3 regions of the Streptomyces sp. NPDC015144 genome follow, and region 3 is predicted to be linked to each of the others. Evidence: riboswitches for the same ligand, from Rfam matches in the RefSeq annotation. Region 3 holds a riboswitch; each other region holds the start of a gene.
What was found. Region 3 has a riboswitch for cobalamin ahead of ACF08W_RS02380 (FecCD family ABC transporter permease). Riboswitches for the same ligand answer to the same signal wherever they lie in the genome.
Positions count from the first base shown of each region.

Region 1 (3,265 bases), on a different contig from region 3:
GGCATCCTCGCCACCATGCCGTACATCGCGCTCCAACTCGTCGGCATCCAGGCGGTGCTGGACGTGATGGGCGTCGGCGGCGGCGAGAACACGCACTGGTTCGTCAAGGACCTGCCGCTGCTGCTCGCGTTCGCGGTGCTCGCCGCGTACACCTACTCGTCCGGGCTGCGCGCGCCCGCGCTGATCGCGTTCGTCAAGGACGGGCTGATCTACCTGGTCATCGCCGTGGCGATCATCTACATCCCGATCAAGCTGGGCGGCTTCCACGACATCTTCGCCAAGGCGGGCGAGGCGTTCTCCGAGACCAGTCCGGCCACCGGCAAGCCGCGCGGCGCGCTCGCCCCGGGCGAGGCCGGCCAGTGGGGGTACGCGACCCTGGCGCTGGGCTCGGCGCTGGCGCTGTTCATGTATCCGCACTCCATCACGGCGACGCTCTCCAGCCGCAGCCGCAACGTGATCCGGCGCAACACCACGATCCTGCCGCTGTACTCGCTGATGCTGGGCCTGCTGGCGCTGCTCGGCTTCATGGCGATCGCCGCCGGGATCAAGGTGGACAACGGGCAGCTCGCCATCCCGCAGCTGTTCGAGAACATGTTCCCGGACTGGTTCGCGGGGGTGGCCTTCGCCGCGATCGGCATCGGCGCGCTGGTGCCCGCCGCCATCATGTCGATCGCCGCGGCGAACCTCTTCACCCGCAACATCTACAAGGACTTCCTGAGGCCCGACGCCACCCCGGAGCAGGAGACCAAGGTCTCCAAGCTGGTGTCGCTGCTGGTCAAGGTCGGTGCGCTGGCCTTCGTCCTCACCATGGACAAGACCGTCGCGATCAACTTCCAGCTCCTCGGCGGGATCTGGATCCTCCAGACGATGCCGGCCCTGGTCGGCGGGCTGTTCACCCGCTGGTTCCACCGCTGGGCGCTGCTCGCAGGCTGGGCGGTCGGCATGGTGTACGGGACGGTCGCCGCGTACGGGGTCGCCTCGCCGACCCAGAAGCACTTCGGCGGTTCGTCGGCGGAGATCCCCGGCATCGGCGAGATCGGCTACATCGGCCTCACCGCGTTCGTGCTGAACGTGGTCGTGACGGTGGTGCTGACCTTCGTCCTGAACGCCGTGAAGGCGCCCGCCGGTACGGACGAGACCTCGCCGGCCGACTACACGGCCGACGCGGGCGACCCGGGCGTGCGGGCGGAGCTTCCGCCGGCCACCGCGGGGGCTCCCGGCGGCCACTGACGGCCCGCTTCCCGGCGCCCCGGGAACACCCTCCGGCAGGGCCCGTCACCGGGCCTCCACGGCCCGTTCCCGCCCCTTCCCGAGGGGCGGGGGCGGGCCGCCCACCGTTGCGGAAGCGGCCTGATCCTGCGTCGTACGACACAACATGTGGGGGCTGCCTCATCGGGCGGCCCCCACATGTATGCTCATCCTCGCTGTCGTCGCAGGGGAATCCGGTGCGAATCCGGAACTGTCCCGCAACGGTGTATCCCGTGCGCTTTTGCGCACCCGAGCCAGTCCGAGGACCTGCCGACAGCGCATCCGGCTCGACCGAACCGGATGCCCAGACGTCCGGGCCTCGCGGTTGGGCCGGTGGACGCCGCGCGGAGTGCTGCCCCGGCCCGGGTGCGTCCTCCGCGGGCTGCCCCGTTCCCCCGCCGGCCCCGAGCCGAGCGTGGGAGAGCAACACGTGACCATCGCGCCAGCCGATCCGGCTTCAGTCGCCGCGTCCGTCGAGTCCGAGGCAGCCGCACAGGACGGTCCCGGAGCGGCGCTGCTGCGGACCCTGACCGCCCTCACCGCCGATCTGCCCGACACCGACCCCGGCCGGGTCGCCGCCGCCGCCCTGCGCGGCCGCAGCGCGCGGGCGGACGAGGCGGAGCTGCGTTCGCTGGCCACCGAGGCGGCCGCGGGCCTGATCTCCGAGGACCCCGCGTACTCCCGGCTGGCCGCCCGCCTGCTGACCCTCGCCATCGCGGACGAGGCGGCGGGCCAGGGCGCGGTCTCCTTCTCCGCATCGGTCGCCGTGGGGCACCGCGAGGGCCTGATCGCGGACCGCACCGCCGCCTTCGTCGCCCGGCACGCACAGGCGCTGGACGCGCTGGTGGACCAGTCCCTGGCCGACGGCGCGGACGACCGCTTCGGCTACTTCGGGCTGCGCACCCTGCACAGCCGCTACCTGCTGCGCCACCCGCACACCCGCCAGGTCGTCGAGACCCCGCAGCACTTCATGCTCCGGGTGGCGTCCGGGCTCGCCGAGGACGAGTCGCAGCGCGCCCTGGACGAGGTGGCGGCGCTGTACGGGCTGATGAGCCGGCTCGACTACCTGCCCTCCTCCCCCACCCTGTTCAACTCCGGTACCCGGCACCCGCAGATGTCCTCCTGCTACCTGCTGGACTCGCCGCTGGACGAGCTGGACTCGATCTACGACCGCTACCACCAGGTGGCCCGGCTCTCGAAGCACGCGGGCGGCATCGGCCTCTCGTACTCCCGTATCCGCTCGCGCGGTTCGCTGATCCGCGGCACCAACGGGCACTCCAACGGCATCGTGCCGTTCCTCAAGACGCTGGACGCCTCGGTCGCCGCCGTCAACCAGGGGGGCCGCCGCAAGGGCGCCGCCGCCGTCTACCTGGAGACCTGGCACGCGGACATCGAGGAGTTCCTGGAGCTGCGCGACAACACGGGCGAGGACCAGCGGCGCACGCACAACCTGAATCTGGCGCACTGGGTGCCGGACGAGTTCATGCGCCGGGTCGAGGCGGACGGCGAGTGGTCGCTGTTCTCCCCGGTCGACGTGCCCGACCTGGTCGACCTGTGGGGCGACGCGTTCGACGCCGCGTACCGGGCCGCCGAGGCGAAGGGGCTGGCCCGCCGGACGCTCCCGGCCCGCGAGCTGTACGGCCGGATGATGCGCACCCTCGCCCAGACCGGCCAGGGCTGGATGACCTTCAAGGACGCCTCCAACCGGACCGCGAACCAGACCGCCGAGCCGGGCAGCGTCGTCCACTCGTCGAACCTGTGCACCGAGATCCTGGAGGTCACCGACGACGGCGAGACCGCCGTCTGCAACCTGGGCTCGGTCAACCTCGGCGCGTTCGTCGCCGGCGGCTCCATCGACTGGGAGCGGCTGGACGCCACCGTCCGCACCGCGGTGACCTTCCTGGACCGGGTCGTCGACATCAACTTCTACCCGACCGAGCAGGCGGGCCGCTCCAACGCCCAGTGGCGCCCGGTGGGCCTGGGCGCCATGGGGCTCCAGGACGTCTTCTTCCAGCTG
Region 1 is NZ_JBIBUU010000017.1:50,180-53,444, forward strand. Features, by position in the region: gene mctP (monocarboxylate uptake permease MctP) at 1-1,230, shown strand, start outside; cobalamin riboswitch at 1,412-1,538, shown strand; gene ACF08W_RS25945 (ribonucleoside-diphosphate reductase subunit alpha) at 1,679-3,265, shown strand, end outside.
Region 1: another riboswitch for cobalamin. It lies ahead of ACF08W_RS25945 (ribonucleoside-diphosphate reductase subunit alpha); the one in region 3 lies ahead of ACF08W_RS02380 (FecCD family ABC transporter permease).

Region 2 (3,265 bases), on a different contig from region 3:
CGAAGACGCCGCCCCGGTCGATGTCGCCGACCACCACCACCGGGAAGCCCGCCGCCCGCGCGATGCCCATGTTCACGATGTCGGTGCGCCGCAGGTTGATCTCGGCCGGGCTGCCCGCCCCCTCGCAGATCACCGCGTCGTACGTGGCCCGCAGCTGCTCCAGGCAGTCGGCTACCGTGCCGAACAGGGCCTCCTGCCGACCGCCGTGGTAGCCGCGCGCGCTCATCTCGCCGACCGGCTTCCCCATCAGGACGACCTGGCTGGAGCGGTCGCCGCCGGGCTTCAGCAGGACCGGGTTCATCAGCGCGGTCGGCTCGACGCGGGCGGCCTGCGCCTGCATGGCCTGGGCGCGCCCGATCTCGGCGCCCTCGCGGGTGACGAACGAGTTCAACGACATGTTCTGCGCCTTGAAGGGCGCCACCTTCACGCCCCGGCGCACCAGCCAGCGGCAGATGCCCGCGGTGACGACGCTCTTGCCCGCGTCCGAGGTGGTCCCGGCGACCAGCAGTCCGCCGCTCATGCGCTCCTCCGTCCGGTACCGGTCCGCCGCGCGGCGATCCGTCGTGCGGCGAGGCCGGCACCGAGCCGCCCCGCCACGCACACGCCGAGGGCCAGCGCGCCGACCCGCCGCGACAGCCGCACCGCGCGTTCGATGTCCGCGCCCTCCACGGCCCGGCCGCGCTCCCCGTTGAGCACCGGGCGGTGTTCGACCCGGCCGCCGTACGCGAGGGTCCCGCCCAGCCGTACGCCGAGCGCCCCGGCGAACGCGGCCTCCACCGGACCCGCGTTCGGGCTGGGATGTCTGGCGGCGTCGGCCCGCCAGGCGTGCAGCGCGTCCCGGGGGCGGCCCCCGGCGGCCACCGCGAGCAGGGCGGTGAGCCGGGCGCCGGGCCAGCCCGCGAGGTCGTCGAGGCGGGCCGAGGCCCAGCCGTACCGGCGCAGCCGTGGCGACCTGTGGCCGACCATGGCGTCGAGGGTGTTGACGGCCCGGAACCCGGCCAGCCCGGGAACCCCGGCCACCGCGCCCCACACCAGGGCGCCGACCACGGCGTCCGAGGTGTTCTCCGCCACGGACTCCACCACGGCGCGGGCGATCTGCGGACCGTCCAGGGACTGCGGGTCGCGCCCGCACAGATGCGGCAGCCGCTCCCGGGCCAGGGCGATGTCACCGGCCTCCAGCGCGCCGCCGATGGCCCGCGCCTCCCGGCCCAGGGAGGTGCCGCCGACGACGGACCAGGTGGCGGCGGCGGTCAGCGCCACGGAGGCGGCGGGGCTGCGGCGCACCGCGCGGGCGGCCAGCGCACCACCGCCCACGGCGGCTCCGGCGCAGATCAGGGTGTGCAGCGCGCCCCAGCCGCGGTGGTCGTGCCACAGGCGGCGCTCGACGCCCGCCGCGGCCCGCCCGAAGGCGGCGACCGGGTGGCCCCTGCGGGGGTCACCGAGCAGCAGGTCGCCGAGGAGACCGGCGGTGGCGCCGTACGCGAAGATGCGGTCGGCTCGCACGGCTCAGCCGGCCGTCGCGCCGCGGCGGACTCTCGTACGGAAGGCATCGGGGCCTGGGACGGCGGGCGCATGGCGGCCGGGCATGGCGATATGTCCTCACTCAGGGTCCGCGCCCTGGTTCGACGTGACCGGCGACGAGAGTCTCCTGGCTCCCGGATCCGCGGGGCCCCCGGCCTTCCAGCCCGCTCGCGCGTGCCGTGACGTCCGGTGTGGGGGACCGCTCCCCGGTGACAGTGGCGGGACCGCGCCGGATTCGCACCGGCTTCCTCTGCTGTCGCCGTAATTGGCTCCGGCAGTCCACCATGCCCCGCGAAGGCCCGTCAACCTGCCGTTGACCTGCGGCGGGGCAGTGTGCCGAGACGCACATCGGGCCGGGCACCCGGGGGTGTCCGGCCCGATGCGGGCGTGCGCGGGGTGGGTCAGGCGACGATCAGGAAGATGCCGTACCCGACGGCCGCCGCGCAGAGCGCGAAGCAGGCGTACGCGCCGGCGCGGGCCAGCAGCGGCGAGCCGCCGGAGCCGCCCTGCGCAGCCGGTTCGGGCTGCTTGGAGAGGCCGACGATGCCCAGGGTGAAGAGACCCACCAGCGCGACGGTGACCACGAGGGAGACACCGAAGACGGAGCCGAGGGCCGCCCAGTCGATTTTCATGCTGATTCCTTAGACGGTCGGTGCGGGACCGGTCAGACGGCGGCGGGCTGCGCCGGGTCCTGAGGGGCCTTGGGCGTGACCGGGAGGGCGGTCACGACGGCCGCGGCCGGGGCGGCGGGGGTGGTGGCGGCCTGGGCCGCGGTGGTGGGCGGCGGGCTGACGGCGGCGATGGCCGTGGTGACGACACCGGCGGGCTCGGCGGGGACCGGGGCCGGGGCCCCGGCGCCCGGGGCGACGTCGTCGTGGCCGACCGGCTTGCGGCGGGAGAGCAGCCAGATCGAGCCGGAGCCCAGGACCAGCAGGGCCGCGACCACGACGACGCCCCAGGTGCCCTGCTTGGTGAGCAGCTCCGCGCCCGCGCCGACCAGACCGGCGGCCGGCAGGGTCAGGCCCCAGGCGACGAACATCCGGGTGGCGGTGGACCAGCGGACCACACCGCCCTGGCGGCCGAGGCCCGCGCCCATCACGGCGCCGGAGCACGACTGCGTGGTGGAGAGCGAGAAACCGAGGTGCGAGGAGGCCAGGATGACCGTGGCCGCGCTGGTCTGGGCGGCGAAGCCCTGCGGCGGCTTGAGGTCGGTGAGGCCGCTGCCCATGGTGCGGATGATGCGCCAGCCGCCCAGGTAGGTGCCGAGCGCGATGGCGAGACCGGCGGAGACGATCACCCAGACCGGCGGGTTGGCCCCGGGGTGCAGGACCCCGCCGGTGACCAGGGCCAGCGTGATGATGCCCATGGTCTTCTGCGCGTCATTGGTGCCGTGGGCGAGGGAGACCAGCCCGGCCGAGGCGATCTGGCCGGCCCGGTAGCCCTTGGCGGTGGCCTTCTCCTGGGCCTCGTCGCGGATCTTCCCGCCGATCCGGTACGTCAGCCGGGTGGCCAGCAGCGCGGCGACACCGGCGACGATCGGGGCGGCGACCGCGGGGAGCAGCACCTTGGTGACGACGGTGCCGCCGTTGACGGACGACCAGCCCGCCGACATCACGGCCGCGCCGATCAGACCGCCGAACAGGGCGTGCGACGAGCTGGAGGGCAGCCCGACCAGCCAGGTCAGCAGATTCCAGAGGATGGCGCCGACGAGTGCCGCGAAGATCACTTCCGTGCGCAACCCGTC
Region 2 is NZ_JBIBUU010000033.1:39,815-43,079, forward strand. Features, by position in the region: gene ACF08W_RS33800 (cobyric acid synthase) at 1-520, opposite strand, end outside; gene ACF08W_RS33805 (cobalamin biosynthesis protein) at 517-1,503, opposite strand; cobalamin riboswitch at 1,642-1,773, opposite strand; gene ACF08W_RS33810 (hypothetical protein) at 1,923-2,153, opposite strand; gene ACF08W_RS33815 (anion permease) at 2,186-3,265, opposite strand, start outside.
Region 2: another riboswitch for cobalamin. It lies ahead of ACF08W_RS33805 (cobalamin biosynthesis protein); the one in region 3 lies ahead of ACF08W_RS02380 (FecCD family ABC transporter permease).

Region 3 (3,265 bases):
GACGTCGCCGATCTCGCCCGGGGGCACCTGCGGCTGGCGCTCACCCCGACCTTCACCGCCTATCTCGTCGGCCCGCTCGTGGCGGCGCTGCACGCGCACCATCCCGGCATCACCCTGGACCTCCGGGAGATGCCCCAGGACCGCATGGAGGCGGGCCTGCTGGCCGACGAACTCGACCTCGGCATCGCCTTCGAGGGAACCCACCTCCAGGGCATCGCATCGACCGCGCTGTTCACCGAACCCCTCGGCCTGGTCACCGGTGCGCACCGGGCCGGGGACGAGCGTCCCCTGCCGGTACGGGAACTCGCCGGTCAGCAACTCGCCCTGCTCAGAGGCGACTTCGTCACACGCGTCCACGTCGACGACTACTTCGCCCGGCACCGGATCGCCCCCCCGATCGCCGTGGAGGCCAACACCATCCAGGCCCTCACCGAGATCGTCCGGCGCATCGGCCCCCTCGCCACCGTGCTGCCCCTGGCGGTCACGGACGACGACCCGCACCTCGGTCACGTCCCCGTCGACCCCCCGCTGCCCACCCGGGTCGCGACCCTGCTGCGCCGGGAGAGCGGCTACGAGAGCGCCGCCGCCCGCGCCTTCACCCGGCTCGTCCACGATCTGGTCCGTACCCGCGGCTACGCCCCGCCCGGTGGGCCCGCACCGGGGAACGGCCTGCCCGGAGCGGGCACCGGGTGATGAGAGAATCGGGCACATGACAGGGTCTGGGGACTTCGAGCCCGAGTCGGAACGGGTCACGCGCCAGCTGCGTGACGAGATCATCGACGGTGTGCGCGAGCCGGGCAGCAAACTCGTCGAGCGCGAACTCGCCGCGGAGCTCGGGGTGAGCAGACTGCCCGTCCGCGAGGCCCTGAAGGCGCTGGTCACCGAGGGCCTGGTCACCCCCAGGCCCCGGACCTGGGCCGTCGTACGGGAATTCACCCCGGCGGACGTGGACGACCTCGACGAGGTGCGCGCGGCGCTGGAGGCCCTGACCTTCCGGCTGGCCGCCCAGCGGCGCACCCGCGCGGGGCTCGAAAAGCTCCGCGCGGACCTGGACGCCGAGCTGGGCGCGGCGGCCAGGGGCGACGCCGTGGCCGCCCGCCGGGCCGCCGCCGACTTCCACGAGACGGTCACCGCCCTGGCCGACAACGAGCTGCTGAACGAGCTCCAGGCCACCCTGCGCAGCAGGATGCGCTGGCTGCTGGGGCAGCACGACGACCTGGAGGGCGTCGCGCGGGAGCACGAGGACCTCTACGCGGCGATCGCCGACCGGGACGCCGAGACCGTGGTGGAGCTGGCCGGCCGGCACCTGATCTCGGGCCGCCGGGCCGCCGCAGCCCGTCGCGGCCGCTCCTGAGGGCGGGTCAGCCGCCCAGCAGCCGGGCGAATCCGTGGACGGCGCCCGGACGGTACGGGCCCGCCCCCCCCATGCTCGGCGCGCGTTCGGGCCCGGCGGTAGCCGGACCGGTCGGTGATGCGCGGCCGTCGGGACGACCTCCGTGTCGGCCGTTCGGGGGATGCGCCCACGGCTCCGCCGGCCGCACCGGAGGAACAGGGCGGCCCCGCCCGGACCAGGACGGGGTGGAAACCCGCCAAACCGTTCGCGTTAAGCTGCATCTGCCCCACGGGGGAAGTCCGGTCGAAGTCCGGCGCTGACCCGCAACGGTAGACGGTGCCCGAAAGGGCCCCGTGAGCCCGATCACCCGTGGCGGTGAAGGCTCCTGTCAATTCGCCGTGGACTGCGATGGGTGCTGCACCGGGCGCGCCGCGTCCGGGCCGCTCCGTTGATGACGTAGATGCACGGCCCGAGGCGAAAGCGAACCGCCCGTGGCCACCCCCCTCGACCGACGGCCCGCTGTGCCGTCCCGCGCGGCCCGCGCCGCCTCCGGCCCCGCTCCACCACGCCGGATGTCACCCGCGCTCCTCGTGCCCGTCCTCGTCGTGGCGCTGCTGCTCTCGCTGGTCTGCGGGGCGGGCATCGGGGCGTCCGGGCTCTCCTGGGGCGAGGTGCTGCGCCACCTGTGGGCCGGGCTGACCGGCGGCCGAATAGCGCCCGACGAGGTCGCGGCGTACACCATCGTCTGGGAGCTGCGCTTCCCGCGCGCCGTACTGGCCGCCGTCGTCGGCGCCGGGCTCTCCGCCATCGGCATCGCCGTGCAGGCCATGGTCCGCAACGCGCTCGCCGACCCGTTCGTCCTCGGTATCTCCTCGGGCGCGGCCGTCGGCGCCAACGCCGTCCTCATCTTCGGGGCCTTCGGCGCCCTGGGCATCTGGGCGCTGTCCACGGCGTCGTTCCTCGCCGCGCTCCTCGCCATGGTGCTGGTGTACGCCATCGCCCGCACCGCGCGCGGCCTCACCCCGCTGCGGCTCGTCCTCACCGGTACCGCGATGTACTACGGCTTCTCCGCCGTCACCACCTTCATGGTCTTCGCGGCCGAACACGGCGAGGCCGCCCGCTCCGCCATGATGTGGATGCTCGGCAGCCTCGGCGGCGCCAACTGGGCCTCGGTGCCGATCGCCGCCGGAGCCGTGCTCTGCGGCATCGCCCATCTCGCCTGGTCCGCCCGCCGGCTGAACGCCCTCGCCATGGGCGACGAGACGGCGGCCGCCCTGGGCGTCGACGCCGGGCGGCTGCGCAAGGAACTCTTCGTGGTCTGCGCGGCCGTCACCGGAGCGGTGGTCGCGGTGAGCGGCGCGATCGGCTTCGTCGGACTGATGGTGCCGCACGGCGTACGGATGCTCGTCGGCGCGGACCACCGGCGGCTGCTCGCCGTCGCCCCCCTGGTCGGCGCCGTCCTGATGATCTGGGTGGACATCCTCTCCCGGGTGGTCCTCGCCCCCGCCGAACTGCCGGTGGGCGTACTGACCGCGGCCATCGGCGTGCCGTGCTTCGTGCTGCTGATGCGCCGCCGCACCTACACCTTCGGAGGCGCCTGATGCGGATCGACATCGAATCCCTGACCGTCGAGATCGCCGGCGCGCGGCTGGTGGCCGACGCCACGCTCGGCGCGGGCGCGGGACAGCTCGTCGGCCTGGTCGGCCCCAACGGCAGCGGCAAGTCGACCCTGCTGCGCTGCGTCTACCGGGCGCTGCGCCCCTCCGCGGGCACCGTACGGCTCGACGGCGAGGACCTGTACGCGCTGAGCCCGCGCGAGAGCGCCCGCCGGCTGGCCGCGCTTCCCCAGGAGGCCGTCTCCGAGTTCGACTTCACGGTGGCCGAGGTGGTGGCCATGGGACGCACCCCGCACCAGTCGTCGATGGGCCGGGC
Region 3 is NZ_JBIBUU010000001.1:542,393-545,657, forward strand. Features, by position in the region: gene cynR (transcriptional regulator CynR) at 1-693, shown strand, start outside; gene ACF08W_RS02375 (GntR family transcriptional regulator) at 710-1,354, shown strand; cobalamin riboswitch at 1,578-1,723, shown strand; gene ACF08W_RS02380 (FecCD family ABC transporter permease) at 1,825-2,934, shown strand; gene ACF08W_RS02385 (ABC transporter ATP-binding protein) at 2,934-3,265, shown strand, end outside.